Regions from separate parts of the Umezawaea sp. NPDC059074 genome, predicted to be linked through region 2. Evidence: predicted binding sites of a transcription regulator. Region 2 holds the regulator's gene; each other region holds the start of a gene.

What was found. The regulator HspR, encoded in region 2, represses chaperone genes until heat shock. The targets are predictions, from matches to a motif close to ANNTTGAGTNNNNNNNACTCAANNT.
Region 1: a site for HspR is predicted at 2,104-2,128, ahead of ACFWW9_RS45015 (adenylate cyclase). Genes of this name have one in related genera too.
Region 3: a site for HspR is predicted at 2,053-2,077, ahead of lon (endopeptidase La). Genes of this name have one in related genera too.

The regions. Positions count from the first base shown of each region.
Region 1 covers NZ_JBHYHC010000236.1:1,451-5,545, reverse strand. The annotation lists gene dnaE (DNA polymerase III subunit alpha) at 1-1,999, shown strand, start outside; gene ACFWW9_RS45015 (adenylate cyclase) at 2,129-3,139, shown strand; gene ACFWW9_RS45010 (hypothetical protein) at 3,142-4,095, shown strand, end outside.
Region 2 covers NZ_JBHYHC010000164.1:9,124-13,218, forward strand. The annotation lists gene dnaK (molecular chaperone DnaK) at 1-103, shown strand, start outside; gene grpE (nucleotide exchange factor GrpE) at 100-717, shown strand; gene dnaJ (molecular chaperone DnaJ) at 746-1,936, shown strand; gene ACFWW9_RS41015 (heat shock protein transcriptional repressor HspR) at 1,933-2,370, shown strand; gene ACFWW9_RS41020 (nucleotidyltransferase domain-containing protein) at 2,367-2,942, shown strand; gene ACFWW9_RS41025 (FAD-binding oxidoreductase) at 3,431-4,095, opposite strand, start outside.
Region 3 covers NZ_JBHYHC010000006.1:124,235-128,329, reverse strand. The annotation lists gene ACFWW9_RS05000 (CatB-related O-acetyltransferase) at 1-327, shown strand, start outside; gene ACFWW9_RS04995 (SAM-dependent methyltransferase) at 314-1,138, opposite strand; gene ACFWW9_RS04990 (leucine-rich repeat domain-containing protein) at 1,215-1,991, opposite strand; gene lon (endopeptidase La) at 2,092-4,095, shown strand, end outside.

The sequences.
Region 1 (4,095 bases), on a different contig from region 2:
CGACACGGCTCGCGGCCTGGAGGGCCTGATCCGCAACGCGGGCGTCCACGCCTGCGCGGTGATCATGTCGCGCGACCCGCTGTCGGACTCCGTCCCGCTGTGGATGCGCGACGACGGCTCGATCATCACGGGCTGGGACTACCCGTCCTGCGAGAACATCGGCCTGTTGAAGATGGACTTCCTCGGCCTGCGCAACCTGACGGTCATGGGCGACGCCATCGACAACATCGAGGCGAACCGGGGCAAGGAGACGATCCCGGACTTCGACAACCTCGCGCTGGACGACCCGGAGACGTACGCCCTGCTCAGCCGCGGTGACACGCTCGGCGTGTTCCAGCTGGACGGCGGGCCCATGCGCGACCTGCTGCGCAGGATGCAGCCGACTGCGTTCGAGGACATCGTCGCGGTCGGCGCGCTGTACCGCCCCGGCCCGATGGGCATGAACGCGCACAACGACTACGCCGACCGCAAGAACGGGCGGCAGGAGGTCACGCCGATCCACCCGGAACTGGCGGAGCCGCTGAAGGACATCCTGGGCGAGACCTACGGTCTGATCGTCTACCAGGAACAGATCATGTTCATCGCCCAGAAGGTCGCCAACTACTCCATGGGGCGCGCGGACGTGCTCCGCAAGGCGATGGGCAAGAAGAAGGCCGAGGTGCTGGCCAAGGAGTTCGAGGGCTTCCGCGACGGCATGCGGAACCACGAGCTGAAGTTCTCCGACGAGGCAATCAAGGCCCTGTGGGACACGATCCTCCCGTTCGCCGGCTACGCGTTCAACAAGTCGCACGCCGCCGCGTACGGCCTGATCTCGTACTGGACCGCCTACCTCAAGGCGAACTTCCGCGCGGAGTACATGGCCGCGCTGCTGACGTCGGTGGCGGACAACAAGGACAAGTCGGCCGTCTACCTCGCCGAGTGCCGCCGACTGGGCATCAAGGTGCTGCCGCCGGACGTCAACGAGTCCGCGCTCCGCTTCGGTGCGGTCGGCACGGACATCCGCTTCGGCCTCGGCGCGATCCGCAACGTCGGCGCGAACGTGGTCGACTCGATCGTGGCCACGCGGCAGAAGCGCAACGCCTACGCGTCGTTCACGGACTTCATGGACAAGTCCGAACTGGTGGTGTGCAACAAGAGGGTCGTCGAGTCGCTGATCAAGGCGGGCGCGTTCGACTCGTTCGACCACACGCGCCTGTCGCTCATCCAGGTGCACGAGGACGCGGTCGACATCGTCGTGCCGATCAAGCGCAAGGAGGCGGACGGCCAGTTCGACCTCTTCGGCGGCGGTGACGACGACGCGGAGAAGGACGACGACAGCTCGGCGCTGGCGCACCTCAAGATCGGCTCCGAGGAGTGGCCGCGCAAGCAGATGCTGTCGCTGGAGAAGGAGATGCTGGGCCTGTACGTCTCGGCCCACCCGCTGGACGGCACCGAGCGGATCCTGCGCAAGTACGCGCCGCGCCCGATCGCCGTCGTCCTGGACGACCCGCCGAAGGAAGGCGAGCTGATCGTCTCCGGGATGATCTCCGCGATGGAGCGGCGGGTCAACAAGAACGGCGAGCCGTGGGCGATCGTCACGATCGAGGACCTCGACGCCGCCGTGGAGGTCCTGTTCTTCCCGAAGTCGTACTCGGTGCTCTACGGCGACCTGGAACTCGACTCGGCGGTGTGCGTGAAGGGCCGGGTGAACTGGCGCGAGGACAAGATGTCCATCTTCGGCAGCGACGTCGTCCCGCTGGACATCTCCGACGCCGAGAACAACCCCGGCGTCGCCCCGCCGATCGTCCTGGGCCTCAGCACCAAGACGTTGACGCCGGAACTGGTCGAGGAACTGAAGCAGACCCTCGCCTCGCACACCGGTGACGTCCCGGTGCACCTCAACGTGCAGCGCCGGGACAGGACGAAGGAGCTGTACGTGGTGGACAACTTCCGCGTCGCCACCACCCCGTCGTTCTTCGGCGACCTGAAGACGCTGCCGGGCGTGCTGATCGAACGCTAGCCCCACTCCCACGAAGGGCCGCACCCGCTCCGGGTGCGGCCCTTCGTCGTTTTCGGACGGTCAGCGGCGTGGGTCACATCGGAGCGGAAAACAGTTGCACCCCTGGTTTGAGTTCCATAGACTCAAACTATGTTCACCAGGGCAGAGGCGCTAGACCGAGTGGAGCGGGCCGGGTCGGCCGCCGGGCTCTTCGGGCCTGCCAGCGGGGATCCGGGGAAGCGCAGGGAGGTCCAGCGGCTGTACCGGGCGTTGGCCTCCGTGCTGCACCCGGACGTGACGGAGGCCGGGGACGTGCGGGCGCACGCGGCGTCCGCCGAGCTGACCCGGATGCACCACGAGTGGATCAACGGGGCCACCGTCGAGCTGCGGACGGCCACCGGGGTCTACCGGATCGGCGAGCCGTTCGCCGTGGGCAGCGTGGCGAACGTGTACCGGTCCGACGGGCCGCACATGGTGAAGGTCGTGCGCAACCCGGTGTTGAACCCGTTGCTGCGCGGCGAGTGGGAGGCGCTGCGGGCGTTGGGGCGGTTCACCGACCAGCACCGGTGGCTGCGGCCCTACTACCCGCGGCTGCTCGACACGTCGGGGGACGTCGAGCGGGGCGAGCGGGCCTTCACGGTCCTGGCGCCGCTGGTGGACGGGTTCGTGACGTTGGCCGAGGTGCGGAAGGCGTTCCCCGGCGGGCTGGACGGGCGGGACTACGCGTGGATGCACCGGCGGCTGCTCAAGGCGCTGGCCGGGGCGCACGGGCTCGGGCTGGCGCACGGGGCCGTCACCGCCGAGAACGTGCTGGTGCACCCCGAGAAGCACGGGATCGTGCTGGTCGGGTGGTCGTTCAGCGTCGAGTCCGGGCAACGGCTGCTCGCGACCAGCAAGTCCATCGCCTACCCGCCGGAAGTCGACCGGGGCGAACCGGTCACCACGGCCACGGACGTCCACATGGCACACACGCTGATGCTGGACCTGGTGGCCCCCAACGAAACCCGGCAGCGCACCTTCGCGCGCGGGTGCACGCAGGACAACCCGAGCAGGCGGCCCGACGCCGTCGACCTGATCGACGAGTACGACGACCTGCTCGAAGACCTCTACGGCGCACGGGTCTTCCGCCCGTTCACCGTTCCGAAGCAGACAGGAGCCTGACCATGGGACACGGCAGCTGGGACGACAACGCCTACGCGGCGGCCAAGACCTTCCGCGCGGCCAAGGGGATCGCCGACTTCGGCTACACCGCCGCGACGAAGGGCAAGCCGTCGTCGAGCTGGAAGGCCGCGCCTTCACTGGACCCGTACGGCGTGGCGGCCCGCGAGTGCCGCGACTCGCCCGACCACGCCGACTCGACGCCGATCGCGGTGCTGTTCGACGTGACCGGCTCGATGGGCAGCGTCCCGAAGATCATGCAGGGCAAGCTCGGGAAGCTGCACGGGTTGTTGCAGCGCAAGGGGTACCTCGCCGACCCGCAGCTGATGTTCGGCGGGATCGGTGACGCCGACAGCGACCGGGTGCCGTTGCAGGTCGGGCAGTTCGAGTCGGACAACCGGATGGACGAGCAGCTGCGCGACATCTTCCTGGAGGGCAACGGCGGCGGCCAGAAGAGCGAGTCCTACGAGCTGGCCGCGTACTTCGTCGCCCGCCACGTCGTCACCGACGCCTGGCAGAAGCGCGGCCGCAAGGGCTACCTGTTCCTGATCGGCGACGAGCTGAACAAGCCGCGGTTGGAGGCCCGGCACATCCGCCGGATCATCGGCGACGACCTCGCGCAGGACATCGACCCCGCGTCGGTGTACCGGGAACTGGCCCGCAAGTGGCACGTGTACTTCATCCTGCCCAACCAGTCCTCGTACTACAACGACGACACCATCGGCGAGCACTGGCGCACGATCCTCGGCCAGAACTTCCTCAAGCTGGACGACCCCGGCGCTGTGTGCGAGCTGATCGCGGCGACCATCGGGCTGGAGGAGCAGGTGGTCGACCTGGACCAGGCGCTGGTGGACCTGGCCGAGATCGGGTCGGCCGCCGAGAGCGCGGCCGTCGGCAAGGCGCTGGTGGCGGTCGGATCGAACGCGAAGACGCTCGCGAAGTCGGCCACTCCCCTGGGC
Region 2 (4,095 bases):
CGCTGAAGGCGCCGAGGGCGCTCCCGGTGCGGCGGGCGCGGGCGCCAAGGGCGCCGACGACGTCGTGGACGCCGAGATCGTCGACGAGGACGAGAAGAAGTGACCCACCCACACGACGAGCAGGCCGACCCGGTGGCGGGTGACCGCCACCGGGCCGAGCCCGACATCGACCAGGCGCTCGAAGCCGAGATCGTCGACGTGGAGTTCGAAGGCGGCAAGCACGCGGCGCCCGAGATCGTCTTCGACGAGGACCCGGCCGCCGAGTTCAAGGCCCAGCTCGACGAGCGCACGGCCGACCTCCAGCGGCTGACCGCGGAGTACGCCAACTACCGCAAGCGCGTGGAGCGCGACCGCGAAGCCGTGGTCGCCAACGCGAAGGCGCAGGTGGCGGGCGAACTCCTGGCCGTGCTGGACGACGTCGAGAGGGCCGCCGCGCACGGCGACCTGACCGGCGCGTTCAAGGCCGTCGCGGACAAGCTCGTCGGCGCGCTCCAGCACACGGGGCTCGAGTCGTTCGGCCACGACGGCGAACCGTTCGACCCGTCGGTGCACGAAGCGGTCCAGCACGGCACGTCCCCGGACGTGGCGGGCCCGACCGTGAGCGCCGTCCTGCGGCGCGGCTACCGCTTCGGCGACCGCGTCCTGCGGCCCGCGCTCGTGGCGGTCACCGACTTCGAGGCGAGTGACGTGTCCGTGCCTGACCAGGCAGCGGACTAGGTACCAGAGGAAAGGAGGAGACGTCCGGATGAGTGCTAGGGACTGGATCGAAAAGGACTTCTACCGCGAGCTGGGCGTCTCCTCCGACGCCTCGGCGGACGAGATCAAGAAGGCGTACCGGAAGCTGGCTCGGGAGATGCACCCCGACGCCAACCCCGGCGACGCCAAGGCCGAGGCGCGGTTCAAGGCCGTGTCCGAGGCGAACGGCATCCTGTCGGACCCGGCGAAGCGCAAGCAGTACGACGAGGCCCGCAGGCTGTACGGCGGTGGCGGCGGCTTCGGTGGCGGTGGCTTCGGCTCCGGCGGCGCCCGGTTCGACGTGAACGACCTGTTCAACCGCGCCGGTGGCGCGGGCGGCGCCCAGCAGCCCGGCGCCGGAGGTCTCGGCGACCTGCTCGGCGGCCTCTTCAACCGCCGCGGCGGCACGGCCTCCTCGGCGACCCGGCCGCGGCGCGGCGAGGACGTCGAGACCGACGTCCGCATCGACTTCACCGAGGCGGTCAAGGGCGCGACGGTGCCGATGCGCCTGTCGAGCCCGGCCGCCTGCGGCACGTGCGGCGGCTCCGGCGCGAAGCCCGGCACCACCCCGCACACCTGCGTGAACTGCGGTGGCGCCGGCCTGGTGACCCGCAGCCAGGGCGCGTTCGCGTTCAGCGAGCCGTGCCCCGACTGCCGCGGGACCGGCCGCGTCATCGACGACCCGTGCCCCGAGTGCGGCGGCGACGGCGTGAGCACCAAGACCCGAACGCTGACCATCAGGATCCCCGCGGGGGTCGACGACGGCCAGCGCATCCGCCTCGCCGGACAGGGGGAGCCGGGTCGCAACGGCGGCCCCACCGGTGACCTGTTCGTGAGGGTCCACGTGAATCCGCACCCGCTCTTCGGCCGCTCCGGCAACGACCTCACGCTCAACGTGCCGGTGTCGTTCGCCGAACTGGCGCTCGGCACGACGTTGACGGTGCCGACGCTCGAGGGCAAGGTGACCTTGAAGGTGCCCGCGGGCACCGCCAGCGGCCGCATCCTCCGGGCCAAGGGCAAGGGCATCGAGAAGCGCGACGGCAAGACCGGCGACCTGCTCATCACGCTCCAGGTGGCCGTGCCCAACAACATGGACGCCAAGGCCAAGGAAGCCCTCGAGGCTTACGCCGAGGCCACCGCGCAGCACGACCCGCGAGCGGAGCTGAACGCACTGCTCGAGAGCAAGGGGAGGTCGACATGAGCACACCGGGGTTCCCCTTCCCGCCCGGCACCGACGAGGACACCCCGTTCTTCGTGATCTCGGTGGCGGCGCAGCTCTCCGGCCTGCACGCCCAGACCCTCCGCAGCTACGACCGCCTGGGCCTGGTGTCGCCCGGCCGCACGTCCGGCGGCGGCAGGCGGTACTCGATGCGCGACATCGTGCTGCTGCGCGAAGTCCAACGCCTGTCCCAGGAGGACGGCGTGAACCTGGCGGGCATCAAGCGCATCATCGACCTGGAGAACCAGGTCGACGCGCTGCGCGGCAGGCTCGCCGAGGTCACCCAGGAACTCGCGAACGCCCTCGCCGCGGCCGACCACGCCGCCGCGTCCGTGCACAAGACCTACCGCCGCGACCTCGTGCCGCTGCGCCACGAGACCGCGCTCGTCGTCTGGAAACCCCAGCCGCGCAAGTGACCTGGGATCCCGCGACCCCCGCCGAGGTGTCCCGGCTGTTCGCCGGGACCCCGTGGCTGCTGGCAGGCGGGTACGCGGTGGAGTTGGCGGTGGGAAGGGCTTTCCGCCCGCACGCCGACATCGACGTGCTGCTGCTTCGGCGTGACCAGGTGGCCGTTCAACGCGCGTTGGTCGGGTGGGAGTGGTGGGCCGCCGACCCGCCGGGGGTGTTGCGGCCGTGGCTGGCGGACGAGCTGCTCCCGTTGGGAGTGCACGACATCTGGTGCAGGCCCGCCGCGGACGCCCCGTGGCGGATCCAGGTGATGCTCGACGAGTCGGACGGCCAGGACTGGGTGTCCCGCCGAAACCCCGCCCTCCGCAGACCCGTGGAGTCGTTGCGGCACACCGGCCCGGACGACATCCCGTACCTGGCGCCGGAGGTGCAGCTGTTCTACAAGGCGGCGACCCCACGACCCAAGGACCAGGAAGACTTCGACCACCTGCTGCCGGTGTTGACCCCCGGCCAACGCACGTGGCTCCACGCGGCCATCACGGACACCTACGGCGACCACCCGTGGACTGATCGGCTCTAGCGGCCCCTGGGGAATCGTGAAAATGTTTCACCCGGACCCATTGTGGACGCGCTCTCACAACCGCTCGGCGACCACTCCGAGTAACGGTCGATCTTGAGTGAAGCTCGGTTTCCGGTCGGGGATCCCCCCGAATTCCACTCTACCGACGAGGTCCGACAATTCTGGGGGCCCAAGTCGAGGAAACCGCGCTGACCAGCGGAGACGTATTTTCGCAAATCGCCGTGAATCGAAATTGTCGGTGCGGCTTGGTAGCGTTGAAATCAGGGGTCCCCCTGGTCGGGGGACGTCTATTCGACACCGCTGATTCTCGATTGGGGCGGGGGAAACCGTGGCCCGGAAATCGAGGTTCCGCTATTTTCGTCAAGTCGTTTCGGTCGGCTCGTCGAGCGAGCCGACCGCGTCGTGGCGCGGCCGTTCGTGGCCCCAGTGCCGTCGCCACGCACGCGCCGGTTGCGGGCAGGCAGCCGGCGCGTCGAACTGGACCTCGTCTAGTCCAGGGTGAACGGGTCGTACTTGATGCGGTCCAGCGGTGTGCCCGCGACCAGCATCCTGGAGACCGTGGAGCGGATCATGGCGGGGGAGCCGCACACGAGCACGTCTCGGTCTTCCCAGGCGCCGTAGCGGGTGACGACGTCGGCGAGGGTTCCTTGCTCGACGCCTCGGGCGCCGGGGTCGGACTCCAGGACCGGGACGACGGTCAGCCACGGGTTGGTCATGGCGATGCGCTGGAGGTTGTCCAGGTCGTACAGGTCCTCGCGGGTCCTGCCGCCGACGAACAGGTGGACCCTGGGGTTCTCGCCCCACTGGGACATCTCGTCGACGATCGCGTGCATCGGCGCCACGCCGGTGCCGCCCGCGACCATCAGCACGTCCTGCTTGGACGTCCGGTCGACGCCGAGCCTGCCCATGGGCGGGCCGAGGCGCCAGACGTCGCCTGGCTGCGTGTGGCCGACGACGGAGCGGCTGACCCAGCCGCCTTCGACGGACCGCACGTGGAACTCGATGGAGCCGTCCTCGCGCGGGGCGTTGGCGGGTGAGAAGTACCGCCACAGCCTGCCGCGCTGCGGTGTCTCGACGCTGAGGTACTGGCCCGCCCGGTAGGGCAGCGGGTGGTCGGGCTGGAGCCTGACCACGGCCAGGTCCCAGCTCACGC
Region 3 (4,095 bases), on a different contig from region 2:
CCGTCCAAGGGCGACACCGTCGTCGGCAACGACGTGTGGTTCGGCTACCGCACGATGATCATGCCCGGCGTGACCGTCGGCGACGGCGCGATCATCGCCAGCGGCTCGGTCGTGGTGTCCGACGTGCCGCCGTACACGATCGTCGGCGGCAACCCGGCCAAACCCGTGAAGGCCCGCTACACCGAAGCCGAGACGGCCCTGCTGCTGCAAGCCGCGTGGTGGGACTGGCCGGTCGACCTGGTCACCACCCACGTCCGCACCATCATGTCCGGCACCCCGGCGGACATCGGCGAGATCGCCCGCGCGAACGGGCTCATGACGGGGTGATCGCCTCCGACGACCCGAAGGGCTTGCGGGCCACGCCGACGTACGCGCTGATGTAGGCGTCGTCGGAGTCCGGGCGCCATTCGGGGAGGAGGACGACGCCGGGGTCGACCAGGTCCAAGCCGTCGAAGAAGCGGGCGATCTCGGCGGCTGAGCGGAGCACCAACTGGGCGTCCGTGCGCTGGTAGACGGCTTGGACGCGTTCGCCGCTGGTGACGCTGTCCTGGGGTACGCCGTCGAGGCTGCCGTGGGAGATGGCCAGGTAGCTGCCGGGGACGACGGCGTCTCGGTAGCGGGCCACGGCGGCGTGCGGGTGGTCGCTGTCCGGGACGAAGTGCAGGGCCGCGGCGAGCAGGACGGCGATCGGGCGGTCGAAGTCCAGGAGGGCCCGGATCTCCTGGTTGGCGAGGACCGCGTCGGGGTCGCGCAGGTCTGCTTGGACGGCGACGGTGAGCGGGTCCTTGGCCAGCAGGGCGATGCTGTGCGCCACCGCGACCGGTTCCACGTCCACGTAGGCGACTCGGCTGTCCGGGTTGACCTGCTGGGCGATCTCGTGGACGTTGCCGACCGTCGGGATGCCCGAGCCGAGGTCGAGGAACTGGTCGATGCCCTCCCCGGCCAGGTAGCGCACGGCGCGCCGCAGGAAGTCCCGGTTGGCGCGGGCCGCGCCCGCCATGCCGGGGTAGATCTTCTCGATGGCCTTCGCCGTCTCGCGGTCGACGGCGAAGTTGTGGGACCCGCCGAGGAAGTAGTCGTACATCCTGGCGACGCTCGGCCGGGTCAGGTCGACCGAGGACGGCACCCACTGGTCCACGACGTTCCCTCCCGTTGCTCGGTGTCGATCAAACTCCTGATCCTTCCGCGCCGCGTGACGACCTGTCCAGGCGCGATCAGGTGAGAACGACGCAACCCCGGCGTTCCAGGTCGAGCAGCCACACGGGCATGGACAGCGACTTGTTCCACCGCAGGTCCAGCTTCTCCAGCGCGGGCAGGCCGCCGATCACGTCCGGCAGCGCCGTCAGGGCGTTGTTGCGCAGGTCCAGCACCCGCAGCGCCGCCAGCGAGCCGATCTCGACGGGCAGCCGGACCAGGTGGTTGTCCCGCAGGCTCAGCTCGCGCAGGTCGACCAGCTCGCCGATCGACGGCGGCAGCGAGGTGAGCACGTTGTCGCGGAGGTGGAGTTCACGCAATCGGGTGAGATTCCCGATGGACGACGGCAGCTCCGCGAGCCGGTTCCCGTAGAGCCGCAGCTCGCGCAGCCCGACCATCCCGCCGAAGGTCTCCGGCAACGACGTCAGCAGGTTGTCCGTGATGTTGAGGTACCGCAGCTTCACCAGCCCGCCGAGCGACTCCGGCACGGACGTCAGCCGGTTGTCGCTGAGGTAGAGGTACCGGTCGAGCGAGGTCAGGTCGCCGAGGGAATCGGGCAGGGCGGTCAGGGCGTTGTGCCCCAGGTCCAGGGTGTGCAACGTGGTGAGGCCGCTGATCTTCGGCGACACCTCGCCGAGGCGGTTGGCCGCGACGTTGAGCATCCGGAGCTCGCCCAGCTCCCAGAGCGCGTCGGGCAACGCCGTGAGGTCGTTGTCGTACGCGCTCAGCTCCCACAGGTCGGGTGGGAGGTCGGGGAACTCGGTCAGCCCTTGGCCGTCCAGGTCGAGGGTCCGCATCGGGACACCCTAGGTGCTCGCTCAGAGCGAACGCCCATCGGAAACAATCCCCGGCTCTACTTGGTTGAGCCAGTCAGACTCAACTTTGGAGGGTGAACTGATGGGCAGGACTCTGGCTCTTCCGGTGTTGCCCCTCGACGACGTGGTCGTGCTCCCCGGCATGGTCGTCCCCATCCGGCTTTCCGGTGCGGACGCCAACGCCGAGGCCCGCGCCGCCGTCGAGGCCGCCACCGCCGCCGCCGAGAGCGGGACCAAGGCGCAGCTGCTGCTGGTCCCGAGGCTGGACGGCAAGTACGCCAAGGTCGGCACGCTGGCCGTGATCGAGCAGGTCGGCAGGCTGTCCGGCGGCGAGCGCGCGGCCGTGGTGCGCGGCACCGAGCGGGTGCGCATCGGCACCGGCACGACCGGGCCGGGCGCGGCGCTGTGGGTCGAGGCGACCGTCGCCGACATCCCAGCCTCCGACGAGCACACCGCCGAGCTGGTCCGCGAGTACCGCGGGCTGGTCACCACGATCCTCCAGCAGCGCGGCGCGTGGCAGGTCGTCGACTCCGTGCAGCAGGTCGACGAGCCGTCGGCCCTCGCGGACCTCGCGGGCTACGCCTCGTACGTGACCGAGGAGCAGAAGGTCTGGCTGCTGGAGACGAACGACGTCAACGCGCGGCTGGAGAAGCTGCTCGTGTGGGGTCGCGAGTACCTGGCGGAGCTGGACGTCGCCGAGACGATCCGCAAGGACGTCAAGGAGGGCATGGAGAAGCAGCAGCGGGAGTTCCTGCTGCGCCAGCAGCTGGCCGCGATCCGCAAGGAGCTGGCCGAGCTGGACGGCAAGCCCGCGACGGAGGAGCAGGACTACCGGGCCCGCGTAGAGGGCGCCGACCTGCCCGAGCACGTCCGCAAGGCCGCGCTCGCCGAGGTCGACAAGCTGGAGCGCACGTCCGACCAGTCCCCCGAGGTCGGGTGGATCCGGACGTGGCTGGACACGGTGTTGGAGCTGCCGTGGAACGAGCGCACCGACGACGCCTACGACATCCTGGGCGCGCGCGCCGTGCTGGACGCGGACCACTCCGGGCTGGACGACGTGAAGGAGCGGATCACCGAGTACCTGGCGGTGCGCCGCAGGCGGACCGACCGCGGCATGGGCGTCGTGGGCGGCCGTCGCAGCGGGGCCGTGCTGGCCCTCGTGGGTCCTCCCGGCGTCGGCAAGACGTCGCTGGGCGAGTCCGTCGCACGGGCCATGGGCCGCAAGTTCGTCCGCGTGGCGCTGGGCGGCGTGCGCGACGAGGCCGAGATCCGCGGCCACCGGCGCACGTACGTCGGCGCGCTGCCCGGCCGGATCGTCCGCGCCATCACCGAGGCGGGCACGATGAACCCCGTCGTGCTGCTGGACGAGATCGACAAGGTCGGCTCGGACTACCGCGGCGACCCGACGGCCGCGCTGCTGGAGGTGCTGGACCCGGCGCAGAACCACACGTTCCGCGACCACTACCTGGAGGTCGACCTCGACCTGTCGGACGTGGTGTTCCTGGCCACGGCGAACGTGCTCGACACGATCCCGGCGCCGCTGCTCGACCGCATGGAACTCGTGCAGCTCGACGGCTACACCGAGGACGAGAAGGTCACGATCGCCCGCGACCACCTGCTGCCCCGGCAGCTGGAGAAGGCCGGCCTGACGCCCGAGGAGGTCACGATCTCCGAGGACTCGCTGCGCAAGCTGGCGGGCGAGTACACCCGTGAAGCCGGTGTGCGGCAACTGGAACGCGGCCTCGCGCGCATCCTGCGCAAGGTCACGGCCAAGGTCGCGATGGACGAGGACATCCTGCCCGTCGGCGTGGACGTTCCCGACCTGCGCGGCTACCTCGGCAAGCCCAAGCACACGCCGGAATCCGCCGAGCGCACCTCGGTTCCCGGTGTGGCAACGGGTCTGGCCGTGACGGGCGCCGGCGGCGACGTGCTGTTCATCGAGGCCTCGTTGGCGGCCAAGGACTCCGGCGCGAGCGGCGTCACGTTGACGGGGCAGCTCGGCGACGTGATGAAGGAGTCGGCGCAGATCGCGCTGTCCTACCTGCGGTCGCACGACGAGGAGTTCGGGTTCGGCGTCGGCGCGCTG